DNA from 3 places in the Kocuria kalidii genome. Region 1 is predicted to be linked to each of the others. Evidence: riboswitches for the same ligand, from Rfam matches in the RefSeq annotation. Region 1 holds a riboswitch; each other region holds the start of a gene.
The links. A riboswitch is a leader RNA that binds a small molecule or an ion and turns the genes downstream of it on or off. The one in region 1 is predicted to bind S-adenosylmethionine.
Positions count from the first base shown of each region.

Region 2: another riboswitch for S-adenosylmethionine. It lies ahead of ACH9D3_RS13030 (bifunctional o-acetylhomoserine/o-acetylserine sulfhydrylase); the one in region 1 lies ahead of ACH9D3_RS06630 (ATP-binding cassette domain-containing protein).
Region 3: another riboswitch for S-adenosylmethionine. It lies ahead of ACH9D3_RS12820 (MetQ/NlpA family ABC transporter substrate-binding protein); the one in region 1 lies ahead of ACH9D3_RS06630 (ATP-binding cassette domain-containing protein).

Region 1 covers NZ_JBISWJ010000044.1:1,693-4,955, reverse strand. Annotated here, with positions in the region: gene ACH9D3_RS06635 (aliphatic sulfonate ABC transporter substrate-binding protein) at 1-895, opposite strand, end outside; gene ACH9D3_RS06630 (ATP-binding cassette domain-containing protein) at 998-1,819, opposite strand; SAM riboswitch class I at 1,825-1,929, opposite strand; gene ACH9D3_RS06625 (maleylpyruvate isomerase N-terminal domain-containing protein) at 2,036-2,716, shown strand; gene ACH9D3_RS06620 (CoA-binding protein) at 2,770-3,234, shown strand.
Region 2 covers NZ_JBISWJ010000087.1:22,732-25,994, reverse strand. Annotated here, with positions in the region: gene ACH9D3_RS13040 (CPBP family intramembrane glutamic endopeptidase) at 1-445, shown strand, start outside; gene ACH9D3_RS13035 (VOC family protein) at 488-1,126, opposite strand; SAM riboswitch class IV at 1,325-1,440, shown strand; gene ACH9D3_RS13030 (bifunctional o-acetylhomoserine/o-acetylserine sulfhydrylase) at 1,518-2,909, shown strand; gene metX (homoserine O-acetyltransferase MetX) at 2,906-3,263, shown strand, end outside.
Region 3 covers NZ_JBISWJ010000086.1:13,532-16,794, reverse strand. Annotated here, with positions in the region: gene dxr (1-deoxy-D-xylulose-5-phosphate reductoisomerase) at 1-1,045, shown strand, start outside; SAM riboswitch class IV at 1,089-1,205, shown strand; gene ACH9D3_RS12820 (MetQ/NlpA family ABC transporter substrate-binding protein) at 1,305-2,195, shown strand; gene ACH9D3_RS12815 (ATP-binding cassette domain-containing protein) at 2,192-3,235, shown strand; gene ACH9D3_RS12810 (methionine ABC transporter permease) at 3,232-3,263, shown strand, end outside.

The DNA of each region.
Region 1 (3,263 bases):
TCTCGAGGACCGCGAGCTGCTCGTCGCCGGGCACGTGGTCGATGTCCAGGTTGGTGCGCTCGAGCACCTTCTCGGCCACGGACAGCTCGATCCCGGCCGCCTCGGAGAGCAGCTGCGCGGTCTCCCGGGTGTTCGCCTGCGCCCACTCCCGGGCGTAGGCGTAGACGTCCACCACGGTCTGGGCGGCCTCGGGCCGCTCCTCGAGGAAGGTCTCGTGCGCGTTCAGGAAGCCGTAGGTGTTGAAGTCGACGTTGCGGTAGAACAGCTCGGCGCCGTCCTCCTCCGCGGCGGCCATGATCGGGTCGAGCCCGGCCCAGGCGTCCACCTGGCCGTTCTCGAGGGCGGCGCGGCCGTCGGCGTGCTGCAGGGTCTGGATCGTGACGTCCCCCGGGTCCACCCCCGCCTCGTCGAGGGCCTGGAGCAGGAAGAAGTAGGGGTCGGTGCCCTTGGTCGCGGCCACGGTGCGGCCCGCCAGATCGGCGACCTCCTGCACCTCGCTGTCCGCCGTGGTCACCAGGGCGGACCACTCCGGCTGCGAGTAGACGTCGATCACGTGGATCGGGGTGCCGTTGCTGCGGGCCAGCAGCGCCGCGGAGCCCGCGGTGGAGCCGATGTCGACCGCCTCGGCGCGCAGCGCCTCGTTGGCCTTGTTCGACCCGGCGGACTGCACCCACTCGACCTCGACGCCCTCAGCGGAGAACGCCTCCTCGAGCCACCCCTTCTCCTTGATCACGACGGAGAGCGGGTTGTAGGTGGCCCAGTCCACGCGGACGGTGCCGTCGCCGGCGGCCTCCGCCTGGCCCTCGCCCTCACCGGCCATGCAGCCGGTCAGGGCGAGCGCCAGGACGGCGGTGAGAGCGGGGATCGTGCGGACGGAGCGCTGGGGCAGGGGCATGGCGGGGCCTTTCGTGGTGGACGGGCGGGGCCGGTGGCGCGGGCGGGCGCGGCGGTCCGGGGAACGGGGCGGGGCGGTTCGGGGGCGGGTCAGCGGGTCGCGTCAGTGGTGGGTGTCGACGCCGAGGTGGCCGAGGAGCTGCACGCGCAGGTCGGCGAGGACCTCGGAGGACCGGTCCCGGGGGCGCTCCCCGGGCACCGGGAGCACCGTGCTGATCGACGCCGGGGCGGTGGGGCCGGTCCGGTCCAGGACCACGATCCGGTCCGCGAGCTGCAGCGCCTCGTCCACGTCGTGGGTGACGAGCAGGACGGTCGTGGGCTGGGCCTCGTGGATCGTGAGCAGGAGGTCCTGCATCCGGAGGCGGGTGAGGGCGTCGAGCGCGCCGAAGGGCTCGTCGAGCAGGAGGACGCCGGGGTTGCGGGCGAGGGCCCGGGCCAGGGAAGCGCGCTGGGCCATGCCTCCGGAGATCGCACGGGGGCGGTGGTCCGCGTGCGCGGTGAGGCCGACCAGGCGCAGCAGGTCGTCGATCTCGGCGTTGCCCTCGTCGCGGGGGAGCCCACGGGGCAGGCCCAGGCGGACGTTCTCGCGGACGGAGCGCCACGGCAGCAGGCGGGGCTCCTGGAAGGCGACCGCGCAGCGCGGGTCGATCCCGGACACGGGCGTGCCGTCGATGAGCACCCGGCCCGCGGAGGCGGTGTCGAGCCCCGCCGCGGCGCGCAGCAGGGTGGACTTCCCGCACCCCGACGGCCCCAGGATCGCCAGCACCTCGCCGGGCCCGGCGGTGACGTCCACGTCCTGCAGGACGTGGTGGGTCTCGCGGCCGGACGGGAAGGCCTTGCCGACGTGCTCGAACGCCACGGAGAAGGCGCGCTTCGGGGTGCCCGGTGCGCCGGACGGCGCAGGGCGGAGCAGGGAGGTGCTCATGATCAACTCCATCGGTCCTGGCTTTAGCACCTTGCACGGGGGATCAGGAGGATCCGTGCCGGTTGCTGCGACGTCGACGAGCCAGGTCTCTCAGCCGCTCCGGATGGTTACGCGGTCCATTGAACGTCCTCGACGTGTTCCCTGGCAAATGCGCTCCCTCCGCGGCGACGGCGGGACCGGGTGGCACGCGGGCCGTCCGTGCCCCACCATGGACCCATGACGAGCCGCAATCCCTCGCCCCGAGCCGACCTGGTGCGCGACGCCTGCACGGCGTTCGGCGCGGTCCTCGACGGCCTCGGCGACGACGACTCCTGGGCCGCGACCGGGTGCACGGGGTGGTCGGTCCGGGACCTCGTGCACCACTGTGCGATGGATGGGCTGCGGGGGCTGGTCGCCCTGCACACGCCCACGACCGCCCGCCCGGACCGGGACGCCGCGACCTACTGGACGGACTGGGGCGGGGACCCGGAGGCGGCCGCCGAGAGCCGGCGCCGGGCCCGGGTGGCGGCCTCCATGCTCCCGGACTGGGACGCCGTGCGCGAGCTCTACCGCGGGACCGCCGGGGCGCTCGTGCACGCGGCCGAGCACCGCGGCAGCGGCGGCGCGGTCCGCACCGACGGGCACGTGCTGCGCGTCGAGGACCTGCTGAGCACCCTCGCGGTGGAGGCCACGGTGCACCACCTGGACCTGATCCAGCACCTGGACGGCTCGCCCGGGCCCGCCGCGGACGGGCTCGCCGAGGTCCGCCGGGTCCTCACCGACCTCTGGGAGCGGGAGCCGCTCGAGCACTGGAGCGACGAGCACTTCGCCCGCGTGGGCACCGGCCGGGCGGAGCTGTCCGCCCCGGAGCGCGCGGAGCTGGGAGCGTACGCCGACCTCCTGCCCCTCTTCTCCTGAACCTCCCCCGCTACCCCGGGGCGGGGACGTGGTTCCCGTGCCAGGCTGGGGGCATGAGCCGCAACGACCCCGCCGTCATCGACCGCCTCCTGACCCGGCCCGGCCGGTGGGCCGTCGTGGGACTGACCGGCAACACGGCCCGCACCGCGCACTCGGTCGCGCGGCGGCTCCGGGACGACCTCGGCATGACGATCGTCCCCGTGAACCCGAAGGGCGAGCCGGTGCACGGCGAGCGCGGCTTCCGCACGCTCGCCGAGGTCCCGCGGCCGATCGACGTGGTGGACTGCTTCGTCAACTCCCGGCGCGTCGGCGCGGTGGTGGACCAGGCCATCGCCGCCGGCGCGGGAGCGGTGTGGCTGCAGCTCGGCGTCGTGGACGAGGACGCGGCCGCCCGGGCCGAACGGGCCGGCCTCGACGTGGTCATGGACACCTGCCCCCTGATCGAGCTCCGGCCCCGGCTCCGGCGGGGCTGGACCCTCGACCCCCGCCGGGATCCGCCGTTCCTCCCGCCCGCCTGAGCCGCCCCGTCCCCGGCGGGACGCGGCTT
Region 2 (3,263 bases), on a different contig from region 1:
CATGCCCCTCCCGGACCTCGGTCTGGGCACCGTGCTCTTCCTGCTCATGGGGGTGGGGACGCTGGCCCTCTACGGGGCCGGGCGGGCCCTGGGCATCACCGCGGAGGTCACCACATCGGGTCTCGGCGAGCACTGGTGGGCCGTTCCGGTGCTCCTGCTCTCGGCGCTGCGCCACGCCCTGCTCGAGGAGGTCGTCGTGGTCGCGTTCCTGACCGACCGGCTCACCCGCATCGGGTGGGGCTGGCCGGCGGTCCTGGTGGTCACGGCCCTGTTCCGCGGCAGCTACCACCTCTACCAGGGGATCGGGCCCTTCCTCGGCAACGTGGTGATGGGACTCGTCTTCGCGGAGCTCTACCGGCGCACCGGGCGGGTGATGCCGCTCGTCGTCGCGCACTTCCTGCTGGACGCCGTGGGCTTCCTCGGCACCGCGTGGCTGCTGGGCTGAGCCGGCTGCGGCCGGGCACCGGCGTGCCCGGCCGCAGCGGTCTCAGATGGTGACGGAGCCGTCCGGGGTGCTGAAGGTGACGGAGAGGACCCCGGGGGTGCCGGCGGGGTAGCGCCAGTCGACGTCGAGGTCGTCGAGGGCGGTCTCGACCGGGGCGCCCAGCCACTCGGTGACCCGCTCCGGGGCGCCGGCGATCGACATCCCGGCGAGGCCCACGTCCGTGATCCGCGCCTGGGACGGGTGCATCTCCGGGCCGGAGTCGAAGCGCACCATGAACGGCAGCTGCGGATCCGCGATCAGGCCCTTGACCCCGATCTGGTGCCACTCCAGGCACCGCCCGTCCGGGAACACCCGGCAGCCGGGGACGGAGGAACGGCCCAGTCGCCGTTCGAACGGCGCGAGGTCCTCGACCTCGACGACCCAGCCCAGCCAGCCGCCGCCGGCCTCGGAGCGGGCGCGCACGGCCTGGCCGAACGGGGCCTTCACCGCCGCGGGGTGCTCGAGGACCTCGACGACCTCGACGTACTGGTGGTTCGTGAGGGGGAGGATCATGTTGCGGGTGCCGAAACGGGGGTGCACACCGCCCTTGACCGGTTCGATCCCGAGCTGGTCGGCGATCCGCTCGGTGGTGGCCGCCAGGCCCTCCGGGCGGCAGGCGTAGGACACGTGGTCGACTCTCATGGCCACATCGTGGCACCGTGTGAGTTTCGTCTCCAAATCGGCCGGGCCCGGCCACGACGCGGTTCGCTCCCCGGCTCACCTTCCGGTCCGAACTCCGGTCCGCGGCGCGTCCGGCGCCGCGCGGGCCGGGCCGTTCTCGGGAGTCGTGCCCGGCCCCGGCTTGACGCCGCCGCGCCCGAATCCGGACAATGTTGTCCAGGTCATGAGCGCCAGCGTCCAAGCCCCAGCTAGCTGGCCGGCAACCCTCCTCCGCGGTGGGGTGCCCTGGGTGAAGACCAGGCTCCTCGCGACCCGCGAGCGAGCAAGCGCGGGTCCCCGGTGCCCGGCCGTCGCTCGGCCGCACCAGCTCGGCCGGAAACCGGACCCCTGACACCGCAAGGAGTCCCACGGCATGTCCGAGTCCCCCGCTGCCGGCACCGGCGCCCCCACGACCGCACGGCCCACCCCGGACAACCCGGCCGGCTGGTCCTTCGAGACCCGGCAGATCCACGCGGGGCAGAGCCCCGACCCGGTCACCGGGTCCCGGGCCCTGCCGATCCACCAGACCACGTCCTTCGTCTTCCCGGACGCCCAGGCCGCCGCCGACCGCTTCTCGCTCGCCGAGCTCGGCCCGATCTACACGCGGATCGGCAACCCGACCACGGAGGTCGTGGAGAACCGGATCGCCGCCCTCGAGGGCGGCGTGGGCGCCCTGATGGTCAGCGCGGGACAGTCGGCCACGACGTTCGCGGTGCTCAACGTCGCGGGAGCGGGCGACCACGTCGTGGCCAGCCCCAGCCTGTACGGCGGGACCTACAACCTCTTCAAGTTCACGCTGCCCAAGCTCGGCATCGAGACGACGTTCGTGACGGACCCGGACGACCCCGAGGCCTGGCGGAGCGCGGTGCGCCCGAACACCAAGGCCTTCTTCGCGGAGACGATCCCGAACCCGCGCAACGACGTCCTCGACATCGAGACGGTCGCCGGGATCGCCCACGACAGCGAGGTGCCGCTCATCGTGGACAACACCGTGGCCACCCCGTACCTGGTCCAGCCCTTCCGCTGGGGCGCGGACGTCGTGGTGCACTCCGCCACCAAGTTCCTGGGCGGCCACGGCACCGCCATCGGCGGCGTGATCGTGGACTCCGGCGCCTTCGACTTCGGCCGCTACCCCGAGCGCTTCCCCGGCTTCAACCAGCCGGACGAGTCCTACGGCGGGCTCGTCTACGCCCAGGCCCTGGGCGCGGAGGGCGTCTTCGGCGTCAACCTCTCCTACGTCCTCAAGGCCCGGGTGCAGCTGCTGCGCGACCTCGGCTCGGCGATCTCCCCGTTCAACGCGTTCCTCATCGAGCAGGGCATCGAGACGCTGTCCCTGCGGATGGAGCGGCACGTGGCCAACGCCGGGGCGGTGGCCCGCTGGCTGGCGGCCCGCCAGGACGTGCGCTCGGTGTCCTGGGCGGGGCTGGAGTCCTCGCCGTGGCACGAGCGGGCGCTGAAGTACGCGCCCCGGGGCGCCGGGTCGATCCTGGGCTTCGTGCTCGACGGCGGCCGGGAGGCCGGGGCCGCCTTCGTGGACGCCCTCACCCTGCACTCCAACGTGGCGAACATCGGGGACGTCCGCTCCCTCGTGATCCACCCGGCGTCCACCACGCACAGCCAGCTCCTCCCCGAGGAGCAGCTGGCGTCCGGCGTGGAGCCGGGCTTCGTGCGCCTGTCCGTGGGCCTCGAGCACATCGACGACATCCTCGCGGACCTGGAGCAGGGCTTCGCCGCGGCCGCGGCCGCGCGCGGAGGACAGGAGTGACCGTGACGGTCGTGCGGGGCGCCGCCGCCGGGACCGACGTCCGCGAGGACGGGGTGCCGCGCGTGGCCGAGATCGGCACCCTGGAGCTCGAGTCGGGCTTCCGGCTGCCCGGGGTCCGGATCGCCTACGAGACCTGGGGGACCCTCGCCCCGGACCGGTCCAACGCGGTCCTCGTCCAGCACGCCCTCACCGGGGACACCCACGTGGCCACCGGACGGGCCCGCCCCGGCGCCTCCGAGGCCGAGCGCCGCGCCGCGGAGACCGGCGGCTGGTGGGAGGGTCTGGTGGGCCCCGGCGCCGCCATCGACACGGACCGGTGGTTCGTGGTCTGCACCAACATCGTGGGCGGCTGCT
Region 3 (3,263 bases), on a different contig from region 1:
GACCCGCGCGGCCCTCGTGGCGACGAGCGGGACCGGCCGGGACGCGGCCCGGCTGGCACGGCTGATCGCGGAGTGCGCGTCGGCCGCCGGGGCCACGGACTACCGCCCGGACGTCCTGCACGGACCCGATGCGGCATCGGCGGCCGCGGCCCACCCGGACGCCGACCTCGTACTCAACGGGATCACCGGCTCCATCGGACTCGCCCCCACGCTGGCGGCGCTGCGGGCCGGGCACAAGCTCGCCCTGGCGAACAAGGAGTCGCTGATCGCCGGAGGGGCTCTCGTCAAGGAGGCCGCGGCGGCCACCGGGGACCCGGACGCGCTGATCCCCGTGGACTCCGAGCACTCCGCCCTCGCGCAGGCGCTGCGCGGCGGCACCGCCGGAGAGGTGGACCGGCTCGTGCTGACGGCCTCCGGCGGCCCCTTCCGCGGCCGCTCCCGGGCCGAGCTCGAAGCGGTCACCCCGCAGGACGCGCTGCGCCACCCGACGTGGGACATGGGCCTGATGGTCACGACCAACTCGGCCTCCATGGTGAACAAGGCGCTCGAGGTGCTCGAGGCGCACCTGCTCTTCGACGTCCCGCTCGAGCGCATCGACGTGGTGGTCCACCCGCAGTCGGTCGTGCACTCCATGGTGCAGTTCGTGGACGGCTCGACGATCGCCCAGGCCTCGCCGCCCGACATGCGCCTGCCCATCGCGCTGGGCCTGGCCTGGCCGCACCGGGTGCCCGGCGCGGCCCCGGCGTGCGACTGGACGCGCGCCGCCGAGTGGACCTTCGAGCCGCTGGACCGGCAGGCGTTCCCCGCCGTGGACCTCATCAAGGCGGCGGGGGAGCGCGGCGGCACGTGCCCCGCGGTCTTCAACGCCGCCAACGAGGAGGCGGTGCAGGCCTTCCACCACGGCCGGATCCGCTTCCCGTCCATCGTGGACACGGTCGAGACGGTGCTCGGCGAGCACGAGGGGACCGGCAGCCCGGACCTCGAGGCGGTGCTCGAGGCCGAGCGCTGGGCCCGGCGCCGCGCCCACGAGGTCCTGGCCCGCTGACCGGCCCGGATTGGTCCCGCCGTACGTGCTAGTGTGTCCGGCGGATGACGAGTCCCAGCGCGAAGCCCTGGCTTGCTGGGCGGCAACCCTCTCCCGTAGTGGGGTGCCCCAGGTGAACCATCCGGCACCGGCCATCGACGGCCGGCGGCAAGTACGGTTCGACCGTGGACCCGCCCTCCGGCGTGCCCTCGACCGTGGCCGCCGTCCGTGATGCACCGGTGGGAAGCCCCGACATCCCGGACCCACGGAAAGGCACGACATGCGATCGCAGCGCCTCACCTTCTTCGCCCTGGCCACCACCCTCGGCCTCACCCTCACCGCCTGCGGCGGGGAATCCGGCACCAGCGCCGAGAACCCGGCCGACGACGGCGTCGTCACCATCGGCGTGGTGGGCGAGAACTCCACCCACGAGGCGCTGCAGCAGGTGGCGGAGGAGAACGGCGTGACCGTCGAGTACGTCTCCTTCAGCGACTACCAGCAGCCGAACCCCGCCCTGAGCAGCGGGGAGATCGACCTGAACTGGTTCCAGCACCCCGCGTTCCTCGCCGACTACAACAACAACGCCGAGGACACCATCACGCCGGTCGGCTCGACCTCGATCTACCCGCTGGGACTGTACTCGGAGGAGTACACGTCCTTGGACCAGTTCCAGGAGGGCGACACCGTGGCCGTGCCCAACGACTCGATCAACCTCTCCCGCGGCCTGCTCGTGCTGGAGGAGGCCGGCCTGATCCGCTTCACCTCCGAGACCACGGCCCCGACCGAGTTCGACATCGACGAGGAGAACTCCACCGTCTCCGTCACCCCGGTCTCGGCCGAGCAGACGGTGCTCTCCCTGGACTCCGTCCAGGGCTCGATCGTGAACAACGACTTCCTCGCGGACGCCGGACTCGACGCCGACGACGCGCTGTTCGAGGACGGCGCCGACAGCGAGGGCGCCCGCGCCTACGTCAACCTCTTCGCGGCCCAGGAGCAGTGGGCCGAGGACGAGACCCTGCAGCAGGTCGCCGGGTTCTACCACGACCCCGCCGTGCTCGAGGCCGAGGCCAACGAGACCGACGGCACCGCGGTGCCGCTGCAGCTCGAGCAGCAGGAGCTCGAGGACATCACCACCCGCTACGCCGAGGACCTGCAGGGGCAGTCGGAGTGACGGGTGCGGATCCGATCGTCCGGTTCGCCGGGGTGAGCAAGACCTTCGTGGTCGGCACCGGCCGCTCCCGCCGCGAGGTCACCGCCGTGGAGGACGTCACGCTCGACATCCGCCGCGGTGAGATCTTCGGCGTGATCGGCTACTCGGGCGCCGGCAAGTCCACGCTCGTGCGCCTCATCAACGGGCTCGAACCGGTGACGAGCGGCACCGTGGAGGTCGACGGCCGCCGGGTGGACGGGCGCACCGAGCCGCAGCTGGCGTCGCTGCGCCGGGACATCGGCATGATCTTCCAGCAGTTCAACCTCTTCACCTCGAGGACCGTGGCGGGCAACGTCGAGTACCCGCTCAAGCGGGCCGGCTGGCCCAAGGAGCGGCGCCGGCAGCGGGTCGCCGAGCTGCTCGAGTTCGTGGGCCTGAGCGAGCGGGCCCGCAACTACCCGGAGCAGCTGTCGGGCGGGCAGAAGCAGCGCGTGGGCATCGCCCGTGCGCTGGCGTCCAACCCCAAGCTGCTGCTCGCCGACGAGTCGACGAGCGCGCTGGACCCGGAGACCACCCAGGAGGTGCTGCAGGTGCTGCAGCGGGTCAACCGGGAGCTGGGCATCACGATCGTGCTCATCACCCACGAGATGGAGGTCGTGCGCGCGATCGCCGACCGCGTGGCCGTGATGGAGAACGGGCGGGTCGTGGAGCACGGCAGCACGGCCGAGGTGTTCTCCCGGCCGAGCACGCAGACCGCACGGCGCTTCGTCTCGTCGGTCATGCACACCGAGCCCGGCCCGGACGAGGTGGAGCGGCTGCGGCGCACCCACCACGGCCGGCTCGTGTCCGTGGACGTCCGGGACGACACCGACATCGGCGGGATCCTCTCCGACGGCGTCACCCGGGGCGTGCGCTTCACCATCGCCTTCGGGGGGATCAGCGTGCTGCAGGAGCAGTCCTTCGGCGCGCTCACGTTCGAGCTGCAGGGGGCCGACGACGCCGTGGACCAGGTGGTCGCCGAGCTCGCCCGGGTCACGACCGTGCGGGAGGTGGCGGCATGACGGACTGGTCGGTCCTCGGACCCGAACT